Regions from separate parts of the Glutamicibacter bergerei genome, predicted to be linked through region 1. Evidence: riboswitches for the same ligand, from Rfam matches in the RefSeq annotation. Region 1 holds a riboswitch; each other region holds the start of a gene.
What was found. Region 1 has a riboswitch for thiamine pyrophosphate ahead of thiO (glycine oxidase ThiO). Riboswitches for the same ligand answer to the same signal wherever they lie in the genome.

Region 1 (5,740 bases):
GCGGACCATCGTTGATGTCATCGCCAACATCGTGTTTGCACTGATCCTGTTGGTTGTCTCGATTTCTGCACTTCAGGTTCTTGGTATCGCCGCTATTTCGGTACCTGCGCAGGAAATGCTGCAGATCGTCCTGACTGCCATTCCACAGGTCATCATGGCGCTGATTCTTCTGGCAGTGGGCTTCCTGATTGCTAAGTTCGTAGGCAAACTGATCGAATCCACGCTTCGTGGTGTCGGTACTGACCGCGTTGTGGCCGGTTGGGGAGTCGTCCCTGAAAGCCAGAGCGCATCAGGCATCCTCGCTACCATCGTGAAGATCGCAATTATCCTGTTCTTCGCTGTGATGGCAGCAAGCATGCTGAATTTCCCGGCAATCACCAATATCCTCAACGAGGTGCTGGAGCTGGGCGGCAAGGTCGTCTTCGGCGCAGTGATCATCGCGATTGGCTTCGTCTTGGCTAACGTCATCCGTCGACTGATGGGTGATACTACGGCTTCGAAGATTGTCCGCTACACCGCCATCGCACTGTTCGTGGCGATGGGCCTGAAGTACATGGGCCTGGCCGACTCGATCATCAACATGGCCTTCGGTGCCATCGTGATTGGTGCGGCACTAGCAGCAGCCCTAGCCTTCGGACTGGGTGGACGCGATGCGGCGGCACGTACCTTGGAGAAGATCGATCTGAACAAGTTGGACGAACCGGCTAGCACCGGCACCGTGCCAACTCGTCCGGCACCGACGACTCCAACTCGTCCGTCACCAACCACGCCTCCGACAACACCAGACGAGTTCTAATACTTAGGGCTTGACGCATCAAAAAGGTGGGACCGATTGCTCGGTTCCACCTTTTTACTGCCCAAAAATGGGCCGCGACGTCCAGCATTTTCGAGTCTGATTTGGACTATTGATCCTTCCGTACCTCAGTGCAAAGCCAGCGCGGTGATGGGTGGTGCTTGGTCGGTGATCAACCGAGCATAATTTAGAACATCGATACGCTCGCCGTTGATTAAGAACTTGTCCCGTTCCCGGCCTTCGAGCACAAAACCACAACGCTCGGCGACCTTTTTAGATGCAGGATTATTCACCCGCAGGCCCAACTCCAAACGGTGTATCTGATGGGCGGTAAAAAGCTCGTCAGCCAAAGCAGCCAGTGCGCGGCTAGCTAATCCGCTACCGCGATGCGCCGCATGCATCCAATACCAGACCCAGGCGTTGCGATTTCCGGAGTCAATACTCGCAGAGACTAGACCGACTAAGCCGGTACCTTGAACTATCGCTAGTGGTACTTGTTGGTCAGGATTTTTTAGTAGCTGCTGAATGTAGTTCTCTGCCTCGACAAGGTTTTTAACCTCACCTTGCCGCGCCATGTCGGGGTGGGAACAAAAAGCCTCAAGAACTTGGGGTGCATCGCTAGGACGCAACGGACGAACAAAAGCTTGAGCCTCTGACTCGACATAAGGTGAGGTCGCGACATCGGCGGGGAACTTGGGCAGCTTGGTTCCTTGGTGGAAGAGCAACTGCCAACCATGGGCCGAATGGATCCACAGCGAGGTGCGCTGGCTCGGGGTGTCCGCGCCGGTTTTCCAGCGTAGTAACACCAGAGTCTCACTGAGCTGTTGGATACGCGGCTCGAGCAATTGGAACGTAGGTGATTGGTCTACTGGTTCAGTCATGAGCAGTTTGATGATTTGGCTGCGATCGTAGTTTCTGCCGGAGGCTCCAACTTCCTCGAAGTCTTCATGAAGTAGCCGTTTGAGCTCCTGCTGATTGTGGCGAATGCGCTGAGTTAGCAATTGCTTTTCACCGTCAATGATCTTTGCGGCTACCAAGTGATCAGGAGATAAATCTCCCGGGACAGAAAATTCGGGCATGGCAACGAGTAAAACACAGGACAGCTATGGCTGTGAAGTCATGAAGTTAGTAATTGTGAGCCCTGACATGCTTATAATCCAAGTACTCCGCGGGAGCCCTTAAGGGCTGAGAGGGCTTTGTGCCGACCGCTACACCTGATGCGGGTCATGCCGCCGTAGGAAGGAATTGCCTTCGTGCACACTGTCATTGTCGGCGCCGGAATTATCGGTCTCGCCACAGCTTTCGAACTTCGCGCTCGCGGTGTTGAAGTCACGATCATTGATCCGGCTCCCGGTTTAGGTGCAAGCCATGCGGCCGCCGGGATGCTCGCGCCAACTGCCGAAACCACCTGGGGCCAGGACCAACTTCACAGGCTGATGTCCTGTTCGGCCAAGGCCTACCCCGAATTTATTGATCGAATTTTTCAGGCCACCGGCCAGCGCGCTGCTTACGTTGAAAATTCGACTTTGGTGATCGCCGCCGAACTGGCGGATATGGATGCGCTGTTGGAATTAAAGCGGCTACAAGATTCTTTAGGGTTCAGCGCTGAAAGACTTGTGCCGAGCGCCGCACGCAAACTTGAACCTGCGCTGGCGACAAACATTGCTGGCGCCATATACTGCGCCGCAGATCAACAATTGGACCCACGGTCTTTGCTGAAGATTCTGATCAGCTACTTTGAATCCTCCATCGTGCACGAGACCGTGGTGGGGCTCCTGAGTCACGGGTCAAAAACCTGCGGTGTGATCACCTCCAGCGGGCTGCGAATCCCTGCAGACCAAGTGCTTCTGGCCGCCGGTCTGGGGCAAATTCCGGGCGTATCAAACCTCGCGCTACGCCCGGTCTATGGCGATATCTTACGGTTGCAAGGCTCAACACGATTCCCCTTGATCAAGCGAACTGTTCGCGGGATTGTGCACCGTGAACCGGTCTATCTGGTCCCACGCGCCGACGGAAGTTTGGTCCTGGGTGCGTCAAGCAGGGAAGACGGACAAGAGCAGGTCAACGTGGGACAACTACATGCGTTGTTGGACAATGCGCGCAGGCTTGTGCCGGGCATCGTGGATACCACGCTGAATGAAGCAATCGTCCGTGCGCGTCCCACCACCCCGGACGACAGGCCGCTGATTGGCCGGCTGGATGCCGGGCTCGTCCTGTCAACCGGCTACTCGCGACACGGGGTGCTGCTAGCCCCATTCGGAGCACGGGTCGGCGCCGGGTTGCTGCTCGATGACCCACAAGACGCGCATCTACTCGCCGCAGTCTCGCCGGAAAGATTTGGCGAAGTCCACCTGCAAACCAGCACCTTCTAGGAGACAAAAAACATGCAACAAATAGAACTTTTCCTCAACTCCACACCCACCACCATGCCCGCCAACAGCACAGTGCGTGAACTGATCGCCACACATACCGGAAAACGAATCACCGACGAAGGCAGAGCCAGCGATGGATCACGTCTGGGCATTGCGGTCGCGGTGGACTCTGCGGTGGTGCCACGCAGTGGGTGGAATGATTTTTCGTTGCAGCCTGGCCAGCGAGTAGAACTAGTCACCGCAGCGCAGGGAGGCTGAAGATGGAAAAACTTACGATGGACAACGATGGATTTGAAGTTGCCGGGGTAGGGTTCGCTTCTCGACTCATTCTTGGCACCGGGGGAGCGACCTCGCTGGATATTTTAGAACAAGCGCTCCGTGTCTCAGGTACGGAGCTGACTACGGTTTCGATCAGGCACTTCGCCGCTGCTGGCTGTGGTTCGGTGTACGAACTTTTAGCTCGCAATTCTGTGCGCCCACTGCCGAACACCGCCGGTTGTTTCACCGCGCGGGATGCGATACTCACCGCCCAGCTGGCGCGTGAAGCTCTGGAAACAAACTGGATCAAACTTGAAGTCATCGCCGACGAACATACGCTGCTTCCGGACCCAATTGAACTATTTACCGCTGCCGAGGAACTAGTTAATGACGGATTCCAGGTTTTCGCCTACACCAATGACGATCCGGTCATGGCTATGAGGTTAGAGCAGTTGGGTGTAGCGGCGGTGATGCCAGCTGGTGCCCCGATCGGTTCGGGCTTAGGGATCCTTAATCCACATAATATTTCCACTATTACCGCCCGAGCCTCGGTGCCGGTCATCTTAGATGCCGGGGTAGGTACCGCCTCGGATGCGGCCAAAGCCATGGAGCTGGGTTGTGACGCCGTACTGTTGGCCAGCGCGGTCACGCGAGCCAATAACGCACCCTTGATGGCCGCCGCCATGCGTGATGCCGTCCGTGCAGGTCGCGCGGCACGGCTGGCCGGACGCATCGTGCAACGCGACCTTGCGCTGGCTTCCTCGCCAGATTCCGGGATGATGCAGGCGCTCATTGGTGACTTCTCGTGAGCGCCGAACCGCGCCTTGCCCGGGAGTTAACCGCGACGCAACTAGCTAGATATTCTCGACACCTGACTCTGCCAGGAGTCGGAATCACCGGGCAAAACCGTATCGCCAACGCCAAGGTATTGATTATCGGCGCTGGGGGATTGGGTAGTCCTATTGCCAGCTATCTGATCGCCGCTGGGGTTAAACAACTCAGCGTCATCGACCCGGATAGTGTGGAACTCTCAAATTTGCAACGCCAGATCTTGCACCGTGAAAAGGATCAGGGTGCACTGAAAGTTGCGTCGGTGCAACGCCTTGCCGTTGAGCTCAACAGTGAGGTTGCGGTGCACTGTCATGCCACATATTTGGCACCAGAGAATGCGGTGGAACTTTTTGCCGAACACGATGTGGTGATCGATGGCAGCGATAATTTTGCGACGCGCTACCTTTCCAGCGATGCCGCGGAAATTACCGGTACACCTTTGGTGTGGGGAACAATTTTCCAATTTGCGGGTCAGGTCTCGGTATTTGATCCGCAATCCGGTCCGATGCTGCGCGATATCTTCCCTGAGATGCCAGAGGCTGATTCGGTACCGTCCTGTGCCGAAGGTGGGGTATTTGGTGCGCTGTGCGGGGTGGTCGGATCGTTAATGGCCACCGAAGCGCTAAAAATAATCACCAAAGTGGGACAACCACTAACCGGGAAACTATGGCTTTACGATGCGCTGACCGCCGGCGTGCAGATTTTGAGTTTTGACCGTGACCCACAGCGTGCGTCGGTCCGAGAACTTGGCGATTATGAACCTCAGTCTTGTTCGGTGGTTGTGTCGGGCGAAGAAATCGACGTGACAGAAGTAGAAAAGTTGCGAGCCCAAGGCCAACTGGTATTGCTCGACGTGCGAGAACCATGGGAACGTGCGCTGGCAACTATTGAGGGCAGTATTCATCTGCCCCTAGACCAATTGTCCGGTGACTTCTGGACGCAGTTTCACTGGGAGCCAGGAACCCAGGTGGTGACCGTCTGTAAAACCGGGGCACGCTCGGTTCGCGCCGCGCTCACACTCAACGCGGCGAGGCCAGCAACGCTTGCCCCGGTGCTTAGCCTGCGCGGCGGAACACTGCGTTGGTTAGCCGAGATTCGTGGTCAGGTCGTGAACTACTAGGTAGTACTGACATACTGAAGGCATGGAGTCAACCAAAAAATTACTGATCAGAGAGCTATCCCAAGCCGATGAACAGCAAGCAATTGCCGCTCATCACGCATTGCTCGACGATGATTTTGATTTTCTCCCGACATGGTCAGCCCGGCAAAGCTGGAGCGGCTACGTGCAACGCATGAGCGAAGGGCGCAGCGGCGAATTCATCCCCGAAGGGTGGGTGCGCAGCGGTTTATTCGTCGGAGTGCACGAAGGAAAGCTCGTAGGACGTATCTCGGTGCGTTACGAGCTCAACGATTTTCTGAGCGAGGTCGGCGGACACCTTGGTTATGGTGTGGTCCCGGAATTCCGCGGCCAAGGCTTTGCTACACA
Region 2 (5,740 bases), 330 kb from region 1:
TAACACCTTGGTCGCCGAACGCCGTTCGATTATTTTTGAAGTTGTCACCCGACTGGTCTTCCACACCGTGTTGTTGCTCAGTGTGTATGCCTTGCTCTCCGGACACAACACACCTGGTGGTGGCTTCGCAGGCGGATTGATCGCCGGACTGGCTTTGACCATCCGCTACCTAGCCGGCGGACGCGTGGAACTTTCAGAATCAATGCGTATTGCCCCGGGCATGCTTATCGGTGGTGGCCTAGCCCTAGCCGGTATCGCCGGGCTGGTGCCAGTGCTCTTTGGCGACGCGATCTTCACCATGTATGCCTGGGAGTTCTGGTTGCCAATCTTTGGCGAACATAAGTTCGTCACATCAACAATTTTCGATATTGGAGTGTATTTGGTGGTCCTTGGTCTCGTACAGGACGTCTTACGCTCACTGGGTAGCGAAATCGACGAGCTGTCCGAAGGACGCTCGCCGGTGGAACAACACGATGTCAGCCACTCCGCAACCTTGGGGGTGGGACGATGAGCGTCAACATTACCTTCTTGGTAATCACCGGGGTGCTGCTGGCTGCCGGGTTCTATCTGGTGCTTGAACGCACCCTGACCCGGGTGCTGTTGGGCATTATGCTGTTGGGCAACGGGGTGAACCTGCTGATCTTGACCACCGGAGGACGGCGCGGTGTTGCGCCGCTGTTCGACTCAAACAGGGATCCGAACGAATATTCTGACCCGCTGCCACAGGCACTGATCCTCACCGCGATCGTCATTACCTTCGCGGTAACCGCATTCTTGCTCGCCATGATCTACCGTTCTTGGGCACTGACCAGCGCGGATATCGTGGCCGATGATACCGAAGATATTAAGGTATCGCAGTCCACCGCATATGACGAAGAAGAAGATTCACCGGTAGCCGAGGACACGACAGAATTCGTCGATGAAGAAGGCCGACCAATTCGAGAAGGGGAGGAGTAAAAATGAACTTTCTAGAACTCTCCCCCTTAGCAGTCCTACTCCCGATTTTCGGTGCTGGCGCGGCCTTCCTCGCCCGACGCCGGTTACGTACCCAGCGTCTGATCACTATCGGCATTTTATGCCTGACCATGGTGTTAGAAGTTGGAATGGTCGCCGCGGTCTGGGGCGGAGAAAGCTATGCCATCCACATTGGTGGCTGGGATGCACCGTTCGGTATCGCGCTGATGGTCGACGGCTTTAGCGCCTTCATGCTCTTGATCTCCACCGTGGTATCCCTGGCGGTGCTGCTCTACGCCACCAGTCAAGGTCTAGCCGATGGTGACGAGCCTGGACCAGTATCGGTCTTCCACCCCGCCTACCTGATTCTTCTAGCCGGCGTCTCCAACGCCTTCCTCGCCGCTGACCTATTCAACCTTTATGTCGGCTTTGAAATTCTCTTGACCGCCAGTTACGTGCTGCTCACCTTGGGTGGCACGGCCGAGCGTATTCGAGCCGGTACCACCTATGTGGTTGTTTCGGTGGTCTCCTCGGTGATATTCTTGATGGCCATCGCGATGATCTATGCGGCCACAGGTACCGTGAATATGGCAGACCTGGCCGTCAAACTGCCAGAGCTTGATCAAGGCCCGCAGCTGATCCTGCACGTCTTACTGCTCATTGCCTTCGGCATCAAAGCAGCCGTTTTCCCGCTTTCGCTCTGGCTTCCGGACTCCTACCCGACGGCGCCAGCCCCGGTCACGGCAGTGTTCGCCGGGTTGCTGACAAAGGTCGGCGTTTACGCGATTGTGCGTACCGAGACCCTGCTCTTCCCCGGTGGAACGGTGAATGCGGCGCTACTGGTCGTTGCGACCCTGACCATGGTCATCGGTATTCTTGGTGCGTTGGCGCAGACAGACTTCAAACGTATGCTCTCCTTCACGCTGACCAGTCACATTGGATATTTGATCTTTGGTGTCGCGGTCGGCGGCCCATTAGCCATTGCTGCCACAATCTACTACGTGGGTCACCACATCATTGTGCAGACCTCACTGTTCATGGTGGCAGGACTCATTGAACGTCGCGCCGAGAGCGCAAACGTCACCAAACTCGGTTCCCTAGCCAAGCTGTCCCCGGCCTTAGCAATCCTCTTCTTCATCCCGGCAATCAACTTGGGCGGCATACCACCGTTCTCCGGTTTCCTCGGAAAATTCGGACTGTTGCACGCTGCCGCAGCAGATGCAGACGCGCTCACTTGGGTTGTCATTGGCGCAGGTCTGCTGACCAGCCTCTTGACCTTGTTGGCAATTATTCGTGTGTGGGCGCGTATGTTCTGGCGCCGCGCGGCAGACGCCGAGGTACCCAGCGCACAACTGGTGGCCGAATCTACACGGGTCTTGGAACAAACCGCCGTCGGTGGCGCCCAAGCACCTCATTTGGGACGTAAGCTTGCACGCGAGCTGGAAGCGGAATCCTTGCCGTGGGGCATGCGCTATGCCACCGGTTCTCTGGTAGTTGCAGGTATTGCACTCACAGTTTTTGCCGGGCCAATCTTTGCATTCTGCCAGCGCGTAGCGGCCGAGCTGATTGCCCGTGAACCATTTATCAACGCAGTACTACCGTTGAGTTAGGAGGCGTAGACATGCAACCTAAGGACCTCACACCTCGCCATCAGCGTATCGATGATGCGCTGGATACCTCTGGCGTCCGGCACCGCGCCACCTTTAAACAGGAATGGCCGCTGCTCTTATTGTTGATTTTCGTCTGGGGCGCGCTATGGCAAGACTTCTCCATAGGTAACCTGCTCTTTGGCGCGATCTTGTCAATCATCATCATGAATCTATTCCCGCTACCGCCGGTAGTTCTGCCAGGTCGTATTAATCTTTGGTATTGCTTGAAGTTGTTCATCTGGTTTATTGGACAGGTTTTTGCGGCCAGTGTTCACGTGGCGTGGATTGCCGTAGTACGCGGCAAAAAGGCGCGCAGCGCACTGATCGCGGTCCCTTTGCGTACCGAATCAGACCTGATCGTGATGACCGTAGGACACGTACTGACTCTGATCCCTGGCTCGTTCGTAGTTGATGTGGACCGCAGCAGTTCCACGCTGTACCTGCACTACCTCGATGTGAATAGTGACGCAGAAGTGGAAAAAGCTCGAGCTAATATCCGCGATATTGAACGTCGGTTGATCATGGCTATCGGCAGTCCCGACGAATACGAAGCAATCAAAGCCGAAGAAGGCCCAGATTTCTCCACTAGGAGGCCAAGTAAATGATTGAAACTGCAGTATGGATTGGTGGAGTCATGCTGGCACTGGCCTCAATTGCCTGCCTATGGCGAGTCTTCAAAGGCCCCTCGATTCTTGATCGAGTGTTGGCCTTGGACGTCATCTTGCTGATCATTTCCAGCGCGTTGTGCCTCGATATGGCCATCAACCGCCACACGGATTATCTGCTCTTCGTGGTGGTGGCCTGCACACTGGGGTTCATCGGCTCGGTGACGGTCTCCCGCTTTGTCTCGGATCAGAGGAATGCCTAATGGACTTCTTCCTAGAGATTGTTGTTGCTGTGTTGCTTGTGGCAGGTTCGCTGATGTCATTGATCGCCGGAATTGGTTTGATCACCTTCCCGGACCTGCTCTCGCGCATGCACGCGGCGACCAAACCACAAGTGCTCGGATTCTTGCTGTTGTTTGCCGGACTAGCCATTCACCTGCGTAGCTGGATTCTGGTCCCGGTCTTGGTGCTGGCGTGGGGATTACAGTTGCTCACCGCGCCGGTTTCGGCTCACATGATCGGTCGCGCCGGATATCGCACCAAACACGTTGCCAAAGAAACGTTGCATGTTGATGAATTAAAGAGGGTTATCAGCACGCATTCTGAAGCAACTGGAAACACCGGGGCCGTAACAAGAATTGAAGGCACCAAAGCGGACGAGACTGAAAATTCATAAACGAGATTAAACAGTTGTGGGGCGGGCCAGAAGGCCCGCCCCACAACTATAAGTACACAGTATTACTTGCTGAACCTGGAGATCGCTTTGTTTGTTCCGCGTTCGGCGAGCACCTGAAGAATTGCTGCGACTGCGGCGGAAAAGACTGCGAAGGCTAGAGCTTGACGCATCGAGGCTTCAGCGGCTTCTTCGCTGCCCTTGCGAGGTGCAGCATTTCCGGTGAATCCCTGCCATACCTTGTCAATGAGCTTACTTCCGAGCATTCCTGCACCCATAGAAATTCCAAGGGTGATCAGCTTCTGAACTGGATTCATGTGGTCCTCGCATTCGTGTATTGGGGATTCGTTCTGTAACCCAGCATACCTGCGGTATGGTGGGTGAGCAGTAATCATTCCGACAGGGGAGCGTCATGCCGTTCGCGGCGCCAGACGCTGAGAGTGCGATAGATCGCAGACCCTCGAACCTGCTCCGGTTAGTACCGGCGAAGGAAGTCGAGCATCTCGGATGCGGATTGTGTGCGCCATCAAACGCCTACGAGTCCGTACATCTCCCCTCCTGACACAGGAGGACCAACCTTATGAACGTTGCACCAGCAACAACTCGCGCGCAATGGCGCGTGGTAGACATTGTCGTAGCATCAGTGATCGCTGTCGCCTCGGGCGTCATCTTTTGGGCGTGGAACGCAGGCTACGGAATTGTCAGCCTCGCATTTGTCGCGTTCCCACCAGGTACCGCGCTTCTTTCAGGCTTGTGGCTTTTCCCAGCAGTACTCGGAGCGCTGATCATCCGTAAACCCGGTGCCGCACTGTACTGCGAACTTCTTGCAGCCATCATTTCGGCATTGTTAGGATCCCAGTGGGGACTGGGCGTACTAATCTCAGGTGTCATTCAGGGACTGGGAGCTGAGGTTATTTTTGTTGCTTTCAGGTACCGCCGCTGGAATTTACCCGTAGCGTTGCTCGCCGGCTTCATGACCGGTATTTTCGGCGGAATCGGTGAAGCCTACCTGATGGGCTACGTCGCGGAATATACCGAAGCGATGAAACTGTTCCACGTATTTGCCACCGGTATTTCCGGTCTGATCATTGCCGGGCTGTTGACTTGGCTAGCCACTCGCGCCTTGGCAAAAACCGGTGCGCTGGGCGCCTTGACCAGCCGCTCAGCCCATCTGGAAAGCCCGTGGGGACGTGTCTGAAGTGAGTACCACCAGTGCAGCACACACTGCCGAACGTACTTCCGGGCGGGGACTTGAAATTCTTGCCAGCGATTTTGGTTGGCATCATGCCGAACGTGAAGTTCCAGCCTTACATGGACTGAACGTACAGATTCCTGCAGGACAGAAAGTACTCTTGCTTGGTGCCTCTGGCGCCGGAAAATCCACGTTGTTGCACGCCTTGGCCGGGGTGCTGGAAGCAGATGAACGCCAAATTGCTACCGGTGTCCTAAAGATTCACCAGCAAGATGCTTTTGCCCGGAAATTCCCCGTCGGTCTCATGCAGCAAGATCCCGAGACTCAAATCGTACAGAGCCGAGTTGGTGACGACGTCGCTTTTGGTGCCGAGAACCTTGGCATTGCCCCAGAAGTCATCCGGGCCCGAATCCCACAGGTACTCAAAGAGGTAGGGCTTGGAGACCTAGACCTGGCGCACCGCACCCAGGAACTCTCTGGAGGCCAAAAACAACGCCTTGCCCTCGCTGGAATCTTGGCAATGAATCCGGGCCTGATGCTGCTGGACGAGCCCACCGCAAATATTGATCCGGCAGGTATCGAACCCTTGCGAGACGCAGTACTCGCCGCGGCGAATACTACCGGGGCAACACTGATCGTGGTGGAACACCGTCTGCAGGCGTGGGCC
Region 3 (5,740 bases), 1.3 Mb from region 1:
ACTGAGCAGTTCGGCGCTCGCCGAATGCGGATCCTCGGCGGAGCAGATGGCGCGCACTACGGCCATACCGGCTGCCGCGCCGGTTCGTAATGCTGGCGCATCGGCTGCGGTGAGCGAGCCGATTGCCACGCAGGGCAGTGTGGTCAGTGCTGCGGCTCGGGCAAAACCAGCTAAACCTAATGGGGTCGGATGGTCTTTTTTCGTGGGAGTAGCGCGAATCGCGCCGACCCCCAAATAATCTAGGTACTGCGCCTGGTCATTGGCGTGAGCAAGCTGTTCATCGGTGGAGGCACTCAGACCGATGATTCCCTCACCAATGATCTTCCGGGCGTAGGAAACCGGAATATCCTTCTGGCCGATGTGAATTCCTGTGACCGCGGCGCCGGCGGCGCGAGCTGCCAAAAACACGTCGATCCGATCGTTGACCAGTAATTCTGCCTTGCCGGCGGTGAGCCGTGCTGCGGCACAAGTCAGTTCGAAAAATTCGCGAGCACTTTCATCTTTGGCGCGTAACTGCACCCATTGAACTCCAGCGGCTACCGCTGACTCAATAACTTCTAGGGTGCTGCGTGGCTGGCAGCTTTGGGTGTTGGCCACGAGGTAAATTCCGAGATCACGCATGGTTTGCCTCCTGAAGGCGCAGATTGAGCAGTTCTTCCGGGGCGAATAATGAGAGTTCGTCGAGGAAAGCCGAGGCAAAACTTCCCGGACCGCGGCTGAGCGCCAACGCATTCTCGGCGGCCAGGCCATACATGCCGTGAGCTGCAATAGTTGCTTCAAACGGGTCATCGGTGATCGCCAGCATGCCGGCACACACCGCGCCCAGCGCGCACCCACCCCCGGTTATCCCGGTCAGGCCGATGCCATTGCTATGCACCAAGGTGGTGCGCGTGGCATCAATAATCGCGTCGGCTGCCCCAGAAATTGCCACCACGCTCCCGTAATTCTGGGCCAGTTCGCGTCCTGCGGAGATCGCTGCGGATACGGTGTCCTGCGCGTCTACTCCGCGCCCGGTGGACTGATACCCAGCCAGTGCGAGGATTTCTGAGGCATTGCCGCGGATTAGCGTGGGGTGTTGGGCAAGGATCTTTCGGGCGAACTCGGTGCGCACCGGCAAGGCGCCCACTGCCACAGGATCCAATACCCAAGGTGTTCCCGCTTTGGTCGCACCGCGCACCGCTTCGTCCATTGCGCGTAGTTGTTCGGTGCTCGGCGTGCCTAGATTCACCAATACCGCGGACGCTACGGCTGCGAAAGGACCGGCCTCTCCCGGAAGGTTTGTCATCGCCGGGGCCGCACCGGAAGCTAGTAGTACATTGGCGGTGAAATTTGTGACCACAGTGTTGGTCAGGCAAAACACCAAGGGTGATTGTTGCCGATACTTTTGGGCAACGGTCACTAGAGTCATGCGACATCCCTCCGCTAGTTTGAACTAGTTCAGGTTCGACGGGTCTCATCTCAGTCGGTGAATCCGACACCCCGTGTCACTGGGTCGAGCGTACTCAGGTTAGTGCTCGAACATCAAGTTCATCCCCGCGTCCGGCGTTGCACGAGCGCTTTGACCGTCAGTTCGTCGATGCCTTGTTCGCGGGCTAAGCGCCACACTTTATCCACCGCTTCAATCAGCTCATTGCTAATCTCTTCCGTAGCGGGCACGGAGTTAACCACGGTTCCGGCACGCCGGCGGGAGGTCACCAGCCCGGCAGCTTCAAGTTCTTTATAGGCACGTGCCACGGTCCCCGAAGCTACCCCTAAATCGGTTGCCAACGCGCGCACGGTGGGTAACTTACTGCCCGTAGGTAACTCGCCGAGCGAAATGAGGGAAGAAATTTGCGTGCGGATCTGCGCATAAGGTGGCAATGCAGCATTCAGATCCACAAAAATATGTTGGCTCATACCAGCTGACGTACCTTCGCCGCTGGCCGAGCCAGGAAGATGACCGCCGGGCAACAAAACACGATTACCGCAGCGGCCCACAGGTACGGGGCTGGCGCATAGCCCCAGCCCGGCATCATTATGATGGCAGCGGTCACGGTGCGCAGCGCTCGAAATTCCAGCACCCGACGGTACCAAATTTCTTGCTCAGCACTGACCTGCCAGGGTAGGGACACCCGTCGAGCCCACCAGATGTAGCCGGCGGTCAGCACAAGGACCGCGAGAACCATGAGCAGTGCAAAAGTCGGACCGACTTTGACCAGCCCCCAGAAATATTTTAATGGGGGGTTGATCAGTAGATAGCCACTGACGATGATCAAGATCCCGGCAAGTATATATACATAGCGTGGAAGGTTCCGGATATTCCGTGCCTGGTGGTGAACGGATTTGGAGCTGTGGTGCACATATCCCAAGTACCCGGCGTTTAACGCCAGGTACAGGGCGACAAAGCCGGCCAGTAGCAGCATCACCTGTGGGGCATCCTCCCCGGGGCGTGTGTCGAAGCTAATTTCGGCCTGCCTGGACCATGGCATCAGGGCCATCCCCACCAGGCTGAGTGCGGTGGTGATGAAGCCTAGGGAGAAGAGATTTTCGCGCATGCGCGAAAATGCGCTGCTCGGCACGGTGTCCGCATTCTTAACAAAGTTTGCGGGAGGTGCCCACGCGGCCACAAGAATGAAAATGAGCAACATCGCAAAATTTCCGACGTTCTGCCATATCCGATAATCATCTGCCTCGGGGTACAGGTTGAGTAACCAGGAAGACTTGTACTGCAGTGCCGCCACGCCCACGGTGGCGAAGCCAAGGATTGCGGTGCGTAAGAGTCGATTCAGCCAGACCGCACGGATTACCTGATTGTCGTGGGGAGTCAGCGATCCCAATGGTTTGCGGAACAGAATCAAGGCCGTGGCGATAAGCAGCGCAAGACCTAACGAAGCCAGGCTCAGAGAATATAACGGGATGAGTGTTGCGGCCTCAGCCAACCCTTCCTGAGCGCTTTGCAGAGTCCCGCCGCCGCCCGTGGAATCGAAGGTCTCCACGGCAAATTGTGCCGGATATCCTGCGACATCACGGATGAAGAATAGTGCGGTTGCGGAGCCAAAAAATACTAGCACTGCAATCAGGCTCAGCGCCCGGGGCAACGGGGTGAACACCGAGCGAGGTTCCAATGAGGCGGCACGCACGGCGGTGACCGACTTCGGCCACGAATAAAGTCCCAGCAGGTAGATCAGCAGTAACCAGAGGCCCGGGTTGATGGCGTCAATAACCTCCGCGACACCAATGTCCGTTCCTGTGACGGTATTTTTGAGATCTCCGGCCGAGCCAGAAGTGCAGACGAAGAAAGCGATCAGCGCGCACCAGAAGGAATGCGAGCGTGCTCGGGTGAGCGCCGGGCGATTGTCTTGCTGGGCTACTAAGCGTAGCCACAGGTAGATCAAGGCGGCACCGATTGCGATTCCGAATGTGGCGGAGGAGAGCTGATCCATAATTTCCTTCGTTGGCTGAAAACTAATGTAGCAACTACTTGATACAAACGGAAGGTCTTGGCAGCTAATGAAGTAGCATCAACCCATGGGTCTCTTCACCTCAAATCCTTTGCCCGATCCCGTCGGCGACTCCGCGCCACCGGTCGATGAACATCCCTCGCGAATCGCAGCGGTCTTAGAACATCTGCGTCATTCCGCGGACACACGCATCACTCACCCGCGGCGTTTTCGCGCCGGGCAGCTACGCGCCCTAGAAAAAATGCTGGCAGAACGTACCGGGGAGTTCGTTGATGCGCTAAATCAGGATCTGGGGAAGGGGGCCACGGAAGCAAAGTTCAGCGAGATTGACGTGGTCCGAGCGGAAATTGACCATGCCCAGAAGCACCTCGCAGAGTGGATGGATTCCACTAGCGTAAAGGTGCCGCTCGCACTGCAACCGGCCATCGCAAAGGTCGAGCCGCGCCCGTTAGGCGTAGTACTAATTATTGGGCCGTGGAACTATCCACTGCAGTTGATGCTCGCCCCGTTAGTTGCTGCCATCGCCGCTGGTAACGCCGCGCTACTGAAACCCTCCGAGCTCGCCCCGGTTACCTCCGGGGTGTTGGCCAAACTCCTACCGATGTATCTGGATTCCCGGGTTTATGCGGTAGTCGAGGGCGGTGTGGATACCGCCACGGAGCTCCTTGCAGCGCGCTGGGATCACATTTTTTACACCGGCGGAGAAAAGGTCGCCCGCATCGTGGCGCAGGCCGCGGCGACACATCTGACCCCCACCACGCTGGAGCTAGGTGGCAAGAGCCCAGCCGTGGTTGATAACCACCTCTTGCCAACCGCCAAGCGTCTGGCCTATGCGAAGTTCATGAATGCAGGCCAAACCTGTGTCGCTCCGGACTACGTGCTGTCCTTCGCAGATACCGATGCACTGATTAACCGTCTGGGCCAGGCAATCACCAGTTTTTACGGCAAGGATCCAATCAACCATCAGGATTTTGGGCGCATCATCAGCCGCAACCACTTTGACCGACTTGTGAGCATGCTTGACTCGGGCGATGTTTCCCACGGTGGTGACTACGACGAGCAAACGCTGCGCATCGCACCGACCATCATGCGCAACGTTGATCTGGACTCGCCGTTGATGACAGAAGAAATCTTCGGTCCCATTCTGCCGGTCATCGAGGTGTCCTCCTTCGATGAGGCGCTCGAATTTATCGCCGCGCGCCCTTCCCCGTTGGCTGCCTATCTGATGAGTGAGTCCCCGCGGCTGCAGTCAATCTTTTCCGATCGGGTGCGCGCGGGCGCCATCGTGCACAATGCGCCACTGGCTCAAATGGTTATTCCGTCATTGCCCTTTGGTGGGGTGGGCGCTAGCGGAATGGGCTCGTATCACGGCAAGTTTGGTTTCGATCGTCTTTCGCAAATTCGTTCTGAACTGAGCAAAACGACGGTCATTGACACTCTGAGCGCAATATATCCTCCATATACCTGGGCTAAGCGAAAGATTATCGATCGCTTACTGTAGCGCGGTTCATAGCTGTTGAGTCGTCCGAGGTGGAATGCTTGTTAAGGCCCAAAAACCTTAATTCAGGAGCATTCGCATGACCAAGCCCGCAGCCCCCACCGATGGCTTAAAGCGCGGTCTCAAAGCCCGCCATATGCAGATGATCGCCATTGGCGGGTCTATCGGCACCGGGCTCTTTGTAGCCTCCGGTGGCACTATCGCTCAAGCTGGACCCGGCGGATCGCTGCTGGCCTATGCGCTCATCGGCGCGATGGTGTTGCTCTTGATGCAATCACTGGGTGAAATGAGCGCACGGCTTCCGGTCTCCGGTTCCTTCCAGACCTACGCCTCGGTCTTCGTCAACCGCCACTTTGGCTTCGCGATCGGCTGGAACTACTGGTTCAACTGGGCCATTACCGTAGCCGCGGAGCTGGTGGCGGCAGGCATCATCATGTCTTACTGGCTGCCAGATGTTCCGGGATGGATCTGGGCGGGTGTCTTCTTGCTGCTACTCACCGGGCTGAACGCGCTGTCCACCAAGGCCTTCGGCGAAAGTGAATACTGGCTCGCGATGATCAAGGTCATCACCGTCATCGTCTTTCTGGCCTGCGGTATCGCGATGATCTTGGGCATTATGGGTGATAGCACCCCGGGCTTCAGCAACTGGTCAAACGGAGACGCGCCCTTCGTGGGCGGCTGGCTTTCGGTGGTATCGGTGTTCATGATCGCCGGCTTCTCCTTCCAGGGCACCGAGCTAGTTGGTGTGGCCGCAGGTGAAGCGGAGAATCCGCAGCGCGATATTCCCAAGGCCATCAAGGCG
Region 4 (5,740 bases), 1.1 Mb from region 1:
GTGCTAGTGAACCTCGTGGCAAATTGGAAGCAGGCCACAAGAAAATCGGATCTGGTATGCCGGCTAGGCGGAGACGAGTTCGTCCTGGTCTTTCCGAATACCGGATTGGACGATGCCCAAAAACTGCTGGGCAGGACCCAGAGTTCCAGTGAATATCTGTGGTCTTATGGGTTGGCTCAAGCTCTCACCGGAGACAACCTGAGTACCATGATTCTGCGTGCGGACCGAGCAATGTTTGAAAATAAACGGGGACGCTCAGAGCGTATTTAGCCTTCCAGCTTGCCGCCCATGCGGTCCTGCATCTTCTGGCTGGCCTCGTTGAGTCCGCGAATCTCTACCGTTTTCCCGTAGCTCGCGTACTTGTTCTTGACGGAGTCCAATGCGGCCACCGTTGAGGCATCCCACAGGTGGGAAGAGGACATATCGATGATGATTTTTTCCGGATCGCCCGCGTAATCGAACTGGGTGTAGAGGTCATTCGACGAGGCGAAGAACAGCTCACCGTCCACGTGGTAAATCGCAGTGTCGGCTTCGGCCAAGGCCGCCGTCGGTTGATCGCGTTTCACGGTCACAAAGTGGGCTACGCGGTTGGCGAAGAGGACCATTGCGGTCAGCACGCCCAGTCCAACACCGATGGCCAGGTTATTGGTGGCGACGGTGAAAACGACGGTCACCACCATGACCGCAGTCTCGCTCTTAGGCATCATCTTCAGCGTGCTCGGCCGGATGCTGTGCCAGTTGAAAGTAGTAATCGACACGAAGATCATGATCGCGACTAGGGCAGCCATCGGGATTTGCGCCACGATGTCACCGAGCAATACCGCCAAAAGCAGCATGAAGACGCCGGCGAACATGGTGGAGATGCGGGTTCGGCCGCCGGAGGCTTTCACCCCGATCATGGTTTGTCCGATCATCGCGCAGCCACAGATTCCACCAAAGAAACCCGTCACGATATTCGCCGTTCCCTGACCCCAAGATTCCCGAGTCTTATTCGAGGGAGTATCGGTGATGTCGTCAACGAGCTTGGCAGTCAACAAGGACTCCAGCAAGCCAACGAATGCGACAGCTAATGCATAGGGCGCGATGACCTGGAACGTTTCGAAGCTGAAAGGAACGTTGGGGATCAGGAAGACGGGCAGTGATTCAGGAAGTTCTCCCTTATCGCCCACGGTGGGAACGCTGACCTTGGCAAACACGGTGATCAGCGTCAGTACGACAATTGCGATCAGCGGGGCAGGGACCGCCTTGGTGATCTTTGGGAAGAAGTAGACGATAGCCAGGCCCAGAAGAACCAGTGGGTAGACGGCCCACGGAACGTCGCCGAGCTCAGGCATTTGCGAGAGAAAAATCAGGATGGCGAGTGCGTTGACGAACCCGATCATCACTTGCCGGGGGATGAAGCGCATCAGTTTCGCGACACCGAGTAGCGCCAAGAGCACCTGGAAAATACCGGCCAAAATTACGGCAGCAAAGAGGTAGTCCACCCCGTGGCTGCGTACCAGCGGAGCAACAACCAACGCGACCGCGCCCGCCGCAGCGGAGACCATCGCTGGACGGCCACCGGTAAATGCGATCACTATCGACATGGTGAATGACGCAAAGATCCCGATCCGTGGATCAACTCCGGCTATAATCGAGAAGGCAATGACCTCGGGAATCAACGCCAGCGAAACGACGAGACCGGCCAGCAGCTCGGTTTTAAGCAAACGCGGCGATTTCAAAGTACGCCAGACGGACTGTCGTTCTAGAGGCGTCAGTTCGTTAACCGCGGTAGACACGGGTGCTCCATTCACTTGAGGACCCCAGAAAACTGCGTGCGGGGACTATCTAAAAATATCGCACCCGGTGCCCGGAAGCTAAGTGCGGTGCCGGATATCTCGGAGCGACAGTTCTTTTGGAGCCTGTGAACGGTTAACGAAAATTCCCCGCCGGTAAACCGGCGGGGAATTTCACGATCATCACTCGCACCTTCAATGAGGTAATTACTACTCTAAGCGTGAATGCTGTGCAGTATCTTTGGGTGAGCCCGGCGTTTGATGATGGTTGCGGATGATCGCTCTTGAAACCCAGGGCATTGTCCGGCCGTTTAGAATTTCAGCCCGCCTCGAAGGCTTTGGCTTAACGAAAACTCCCCGCCGGTAAACCGGCGGGGAGTTTCACGATCATCACTCGCACCTTCAATGAGGTAATTACTACTCTAAGTGTGCTTGCTGTGCAGGAACTTTGGTTCGGCTTCGTGTTCGCCGGTGCTAGTCCGTGCCGGGCCCGACGGGGATCTTATCCCCGACGTAAACCTTGCCGCCGCTTTCGAGGAACTGCTTGCTCTTCTGCGCCATTCCGGCCAAGGCGGCTTGAGCCTCGGCGGATCCGTACTCGTCACGGATGTCTTGGGAAATACGCATAGAACAGAATTTCGGACCACACATCGAACAAAAGTGAGCGGTCTTTGCCGGTTCTGCAGGAAGCGTTTCATCATGGAACTCCTGCGCGGTGGCCGGGTCCAAGGACAGCGCAAACTGATCATTCCAACGAAACTCGAAGCGTGCTTTGCTCAGGGCGTTGTCTCTGTCGATTGCGCCGGGGTGGCCCTTGGCAAGATCCGCTGCGTGGGCAGCGATCTTGTAGGTAATCACTCCGGTCTTCACATCATCGCGGTTGGGCAGCCCCAGATGCTCCTTGGGAGTCACATAGCAGAGCATTGCCGTGCCGTAACGAGCGATTTCGGTGGCACCGATGGCGCTGGTGATGTGGTCATAACCAGGGGCAATGTCGGTGACCAGAGGGCCAAGCGTATAAAACGGTGCCCCGTCGCACAGCTGTTGTTGGCGTTCCACATTTTCGCGCACCAAATGGAAGGGGATATGCCCGGGCCCCTCAACCATGACCTGCACATCGTGTTTCCAGGCTCGTTTGGTCAGCTCGGCCAAGGTGTCCAATTCGGCAAATTGTGCCGCATCATTGGCATCCGCGATAGATCCCGGACGCAGCCCATCACCTAGGGAGAAGGCCACATCGTAACGGGCAAAGATCTCACACAGCTCATCAAAGTGGGTGTAGAGGAAATTCTCCTGATGGTGCGCCAGGCACCAGCCGGCCATAATTGACCCACCGCGCGAAACCATTCCGGTGACACGGTTGGCGGTCAGCGGGATATAGCGCAGCAAGACCCCGGCATGAATGGTCATATAGTCCACGCCCTGCTCGCATTGCTCAATGACGGTGTCCCGGAAGATCTCCCAGGTGAGTTCATTGGCTTCGCCGTTGACCTTTTCCAGCGCCTGGTAGATCGGCACGGTGCCGATGGGCACCGGGGAATTGCGGATGATCCATTCGCGGGTGGTGTGAATGTCATCCCCGGTGGAAAGATCCATCACCGTGTCCGCACCCCATTTGGTGGCCCACTGGAGTTTGGAGACTTCCTCGGCAATTGAACTGGTGACCGCCGAGTTCCCGATGTTCGCATTGATTTTCACCAGGAACGCCTTGCCGATGATCATCGGTTCGGATTCTGGATGGTTGATATTTGAGGGAATGATGGCGCGGCCGGCGGCTAGCTCGCTGCGCACTAATTCGACATCGCAGTCCTCGCGCAAAGCCACGTAGCGCATCTCTTCGGTGATCAGTCCCCGGCGTGCGTAATGCATTTGGGTGACCCGGGCACCGGGGTGCGAACGCAGCGGAGGTGCGGATCTGCCGGCCCACTCGGCGCTCGCCGTGCCGCGGCGGACCGCGGACTTTCCGTCATCATGCAGGTTGCGCTCACGTCCCGCATAATTTTCGACATCTCCGCGCGCCAGAATCCACGATTCGCGGAATGGTTTCAGGCCTGCGTTAGGTTCGCTTCCCGGACCGCTGGTGCGGTACACCGTCAGCGGTTCATTTGGTTGGCCATTAGGAGAATCCGCCAACTTGATCTGCGTGACGGGAACCGAGATTCCTGTGGACTCGCGGTAGGCAAGAGTGTGGGCGGGGTGCTGTTCAAATTGTTCCACTGTGGGAAACTCACTTCCTTCGCCGGCATTACCCGGACAGGTTCAACGGTCGCGGACGGCAATAGTCCGGTCTCAGCCCCTGCCGGGGCACCCGTGTGGTCTGAAACAACGTACCACGTGCTGAGGAAGCAACTCCAAAAATGAAAGCCGCACTGGGTTCGAGCACTAGAGCTTGAAGCTATGTCTGGGCTTGGCTGCGCGTCAATAGCGCCTCGGAAAACGCGCTGAGCGATGCATCGGGGCTCGGCAGAGTGGCCTGCAGGCAGTGCTATGTATAGCGAATATGTATCATGCATGCTGAGGGTAGGATGGGTGGAGCGTCAGCAGTATAAGGGGAGAAATGAAGCGCCGTATCGCCGATATCGAATATGAGCAGCTGATGCTCAGTCGCTACACCATTGCCCACCAGCGACAGGCTGGCGGACTGGATCGAAGTGTCTATCTGTTGATGAGTCGTATCGATGGGCAAGGTCCGATGACCATCGCGGAACTGAGCCACGCATTACGTTTAGATGCCTCGACCCTGCAACGCCAAGTAACCAGTGCAATCAAGGATGGTTATCTGGAGCGGATTGCCGATCCGGATGGACGCCTGGCTCGTAAGATCACGCTGACAGCTGACGGCGAGCAACAAATGAACGAAGCCCGAAAAGCCTCCACGAACGCGCTGGAACACATCATGGAAGATTGGTCGGCGTCGGATATCGACTCGTTCGCCAATCTTTTGCATCGCTTTAATCTGTCGATCGAAGAATATAGCGATTTGAAACGTGCTTAAAGAAGAACTCCCGTTGGGCAATATCCAACGGGAGTTCTTACGATCATCACTCGCACCTTCAAGGAGGTAGTTACTACATTATCGACGCTTCCTATGCCAGTGCTGAGCGCAAGCTCCGTAATAGCGCAGACTTAGCTGCAGTGATTAGTTAGCTGGAACTTCTTGATGATTGCCTACCGGTTCCAGGACGGGTTTTTCTCGCGCTGAAGGAATCAGTGCGGCAAGAACTGCCGCGATCACCGAGATGCCAGCGCCCAGGATTAGTGCCACGCGGAAGCCAGTCTCCGAAGGGACCATGACACCGCTGAAGTCGGTGGTCATCTGAGCCAAGACGAGACCGACAACAGCCGCGCCGGTTGTGGTGCCTAGCGAACGCATCAGGGTGTTGAATCCGTTGGCGGCGGCGGTCTCGCTACGCGGAACAGCGCCCATAATGATTGCCGGCATCGCGCCGTAGGCAAGCGCGACACCACTGTTGACGACAAGACCGGTGGCCAGCAGGCCCCAGGTGCTGCCCATGCCCAGCAATCCCACGCCATAGCCAATTGCGAGAATCGAGACGCCGAGGGTAAGGGTGAACTTCGGTCCCCGTGCGTCGGTGAGCTTTCCTCCGATGGGAGAAAGCACAAGCATCATCAGGCCTGCCGGAGCCATCCAGAGCCCAGCTGCAAGGATTGACTGTCCCAAGCCGTAGCCGGTTTGTGTTGGCAGCTGAAGGATCTGCGGCATGACCAGCATGCTCGCGTACATGCCAAAGCCCACAAAAATCGACGCGATATTTGTCAGCAGAACTCGTGGAATGACCGCGGTGCGCAGGTCCACCAGGGGATCCTTGGTGCGCGTTTCCCACATTCCCCACAAGGTCAGCGAAACGGCTGCAACCGCCAGTAGTCCCAAGGTTATCGCAGAGGCCCAACCCCACGCGGAGCCCTTGGAAATCGCAAGAATCAAGGAAACTAAGCCAATAGTC

Region 2: it holds a riboswitch for thiamine pyrophosphate, as region 1 does, so the genes downstream of both, ACX5K5_RS12510 (ECF transporter S component) here and thiO (glycine oxidase ThiO) in region 1, are expected to answer to the same signal.
Region 3: it holds a riboswitch for thiamine pyrophosphate, as region 1 does, so the genes downstream of both, thiM (hydroxyethylthiazole kinase) here and thiO (glycine oxidase ThiO) in region 1, are expected to answer to the same signal.
Region 4: it holds a riboswitch for thiamine pyrophosphate, as region 1 does, so the genes downstream of both, thiC (phosphomethylpyrimidine synthase ThiC) here and thiO (glycine oxidase ThiO) in region 1, are expected to answer to the same signal.

The regions. Positions count from the first base shown of each region.
Region 1 covers NZ_CM137131.1:2,361,204-2,366,943, reverse strand. The annotation lists gene ACX5K5_RS10905 (mechanosensitive ion channel) at 1-796, shown strand, start outside; gene ACX5K5_RS10900 (GNAT family N-acetyltransferase) at 922-1,872, opposite strand; TPP riboswitch at 1,952-2,051, shown strand; gene thiO (glycine oxidase ThiO) at 2,047-3,165, shown strand; gene thiS (sulfur carrier protein ThiS) at 3,178-3,423, shown strand; gene ACX5K5_RS10885 (thiazole synthase) at 3,426-4,232, shown strand; gene ACX5K5_RS10880 (ThiF family adenylyltransferase) at 4,229-5,374, shown strand; gene ACX5K5_RS10875 (GNAT family N-acetyltransferase) at 5,397-5,740, shown strand, end outside.
Region 2 covers NZ_CM137131.1:2,692,632-2,698,371, reverse strand. The annotation lists gene ACX5K5_RS12545 (Na+/H+ antiporter subunit A) at 1-511, shown strand, start outside; gene ACX5K5_RS12540 (Na(+)/H(+) antiporter subunit C) at 508-957, shown strand; gene ACX5K5_RS12535 (Na+/H+ antiporter subunit D) at 960-2,564, shown strand; gene ACX5K5_RS12530 (Na+/H+ antiporter subunit E) at 2,576-3,208, shown strand; gene ACX5K5_RS12525 (MrpF/PhaF family protein) at 3,205-3,471, shown strand; gene mnhG (monovalent cation/H(+) antiporter subunit G) at 3,471-3,884, shown strand; gene ACX5K5_RS12515 (DUF4235 domain-containing protein) at 3,947-4,198, opposite strand; TPP riboswitch at 4,273-4,391, shown strand; gene ACX5K5_RS12510 (ECF transporter S component) at 4,462-5,079, shown strand; gene ACX5K5_RS12505 (ATP-binding cassette domain-containing protein) at 5,081-5,740, shown strand, end outside.
Region 3 covers NZ_CM137131.1:50,765-56,504, forward strand. The annotation lists gene thiE (thiamine phosphate synthase) at 1-621, opposite strand, end outside; gene thiM (hydroxyethylthiazole kinase) at 614-1,408, opposite strand; TPP riboswitch at 1,398-1,492, opposite strand; gene ACX5K5_RS00265 (GntR family transcriptional regulator) at 1,528-1,896, opposite strand; gene ACX5K5_RS00270 (hypothetical protein) at 1,893-3,422, opposite strand; gene ACX5K5_RS00275 (aldehyde dehydrogenase family protein) at 3,508-4,941, shown strand; gene ACX5K5_RS00280 (amino acid permease) at 5,018-5,740, shown strand, end outside.
Region 4 covers NZ_CM137131.1:3,475,369-3,481,108, reverse strand. The annotation lists gene ACX5K5_RS16025 (GGDEF domain-containing protein) at 1-270, shown strand, start outside; gene ACX5K5_RS16020 (SulP family inorganic anion transporter) at 267-1,778, opposite strand; gene thiC (phosphomethylpyrimidine synthase ThiC) at 2,250-3,992, opposite strand; TPP riboswitch at 3,990-4,097, opposite strand; gene ACX5K5_RS16010 (MarR family winged helix-turn-helix transcriptional regulator) at 4,333-4,770, shown strand; gene ACX5K5_RS16005 (MFS transporter) at 4,915-5,740, opposite strand, start outside.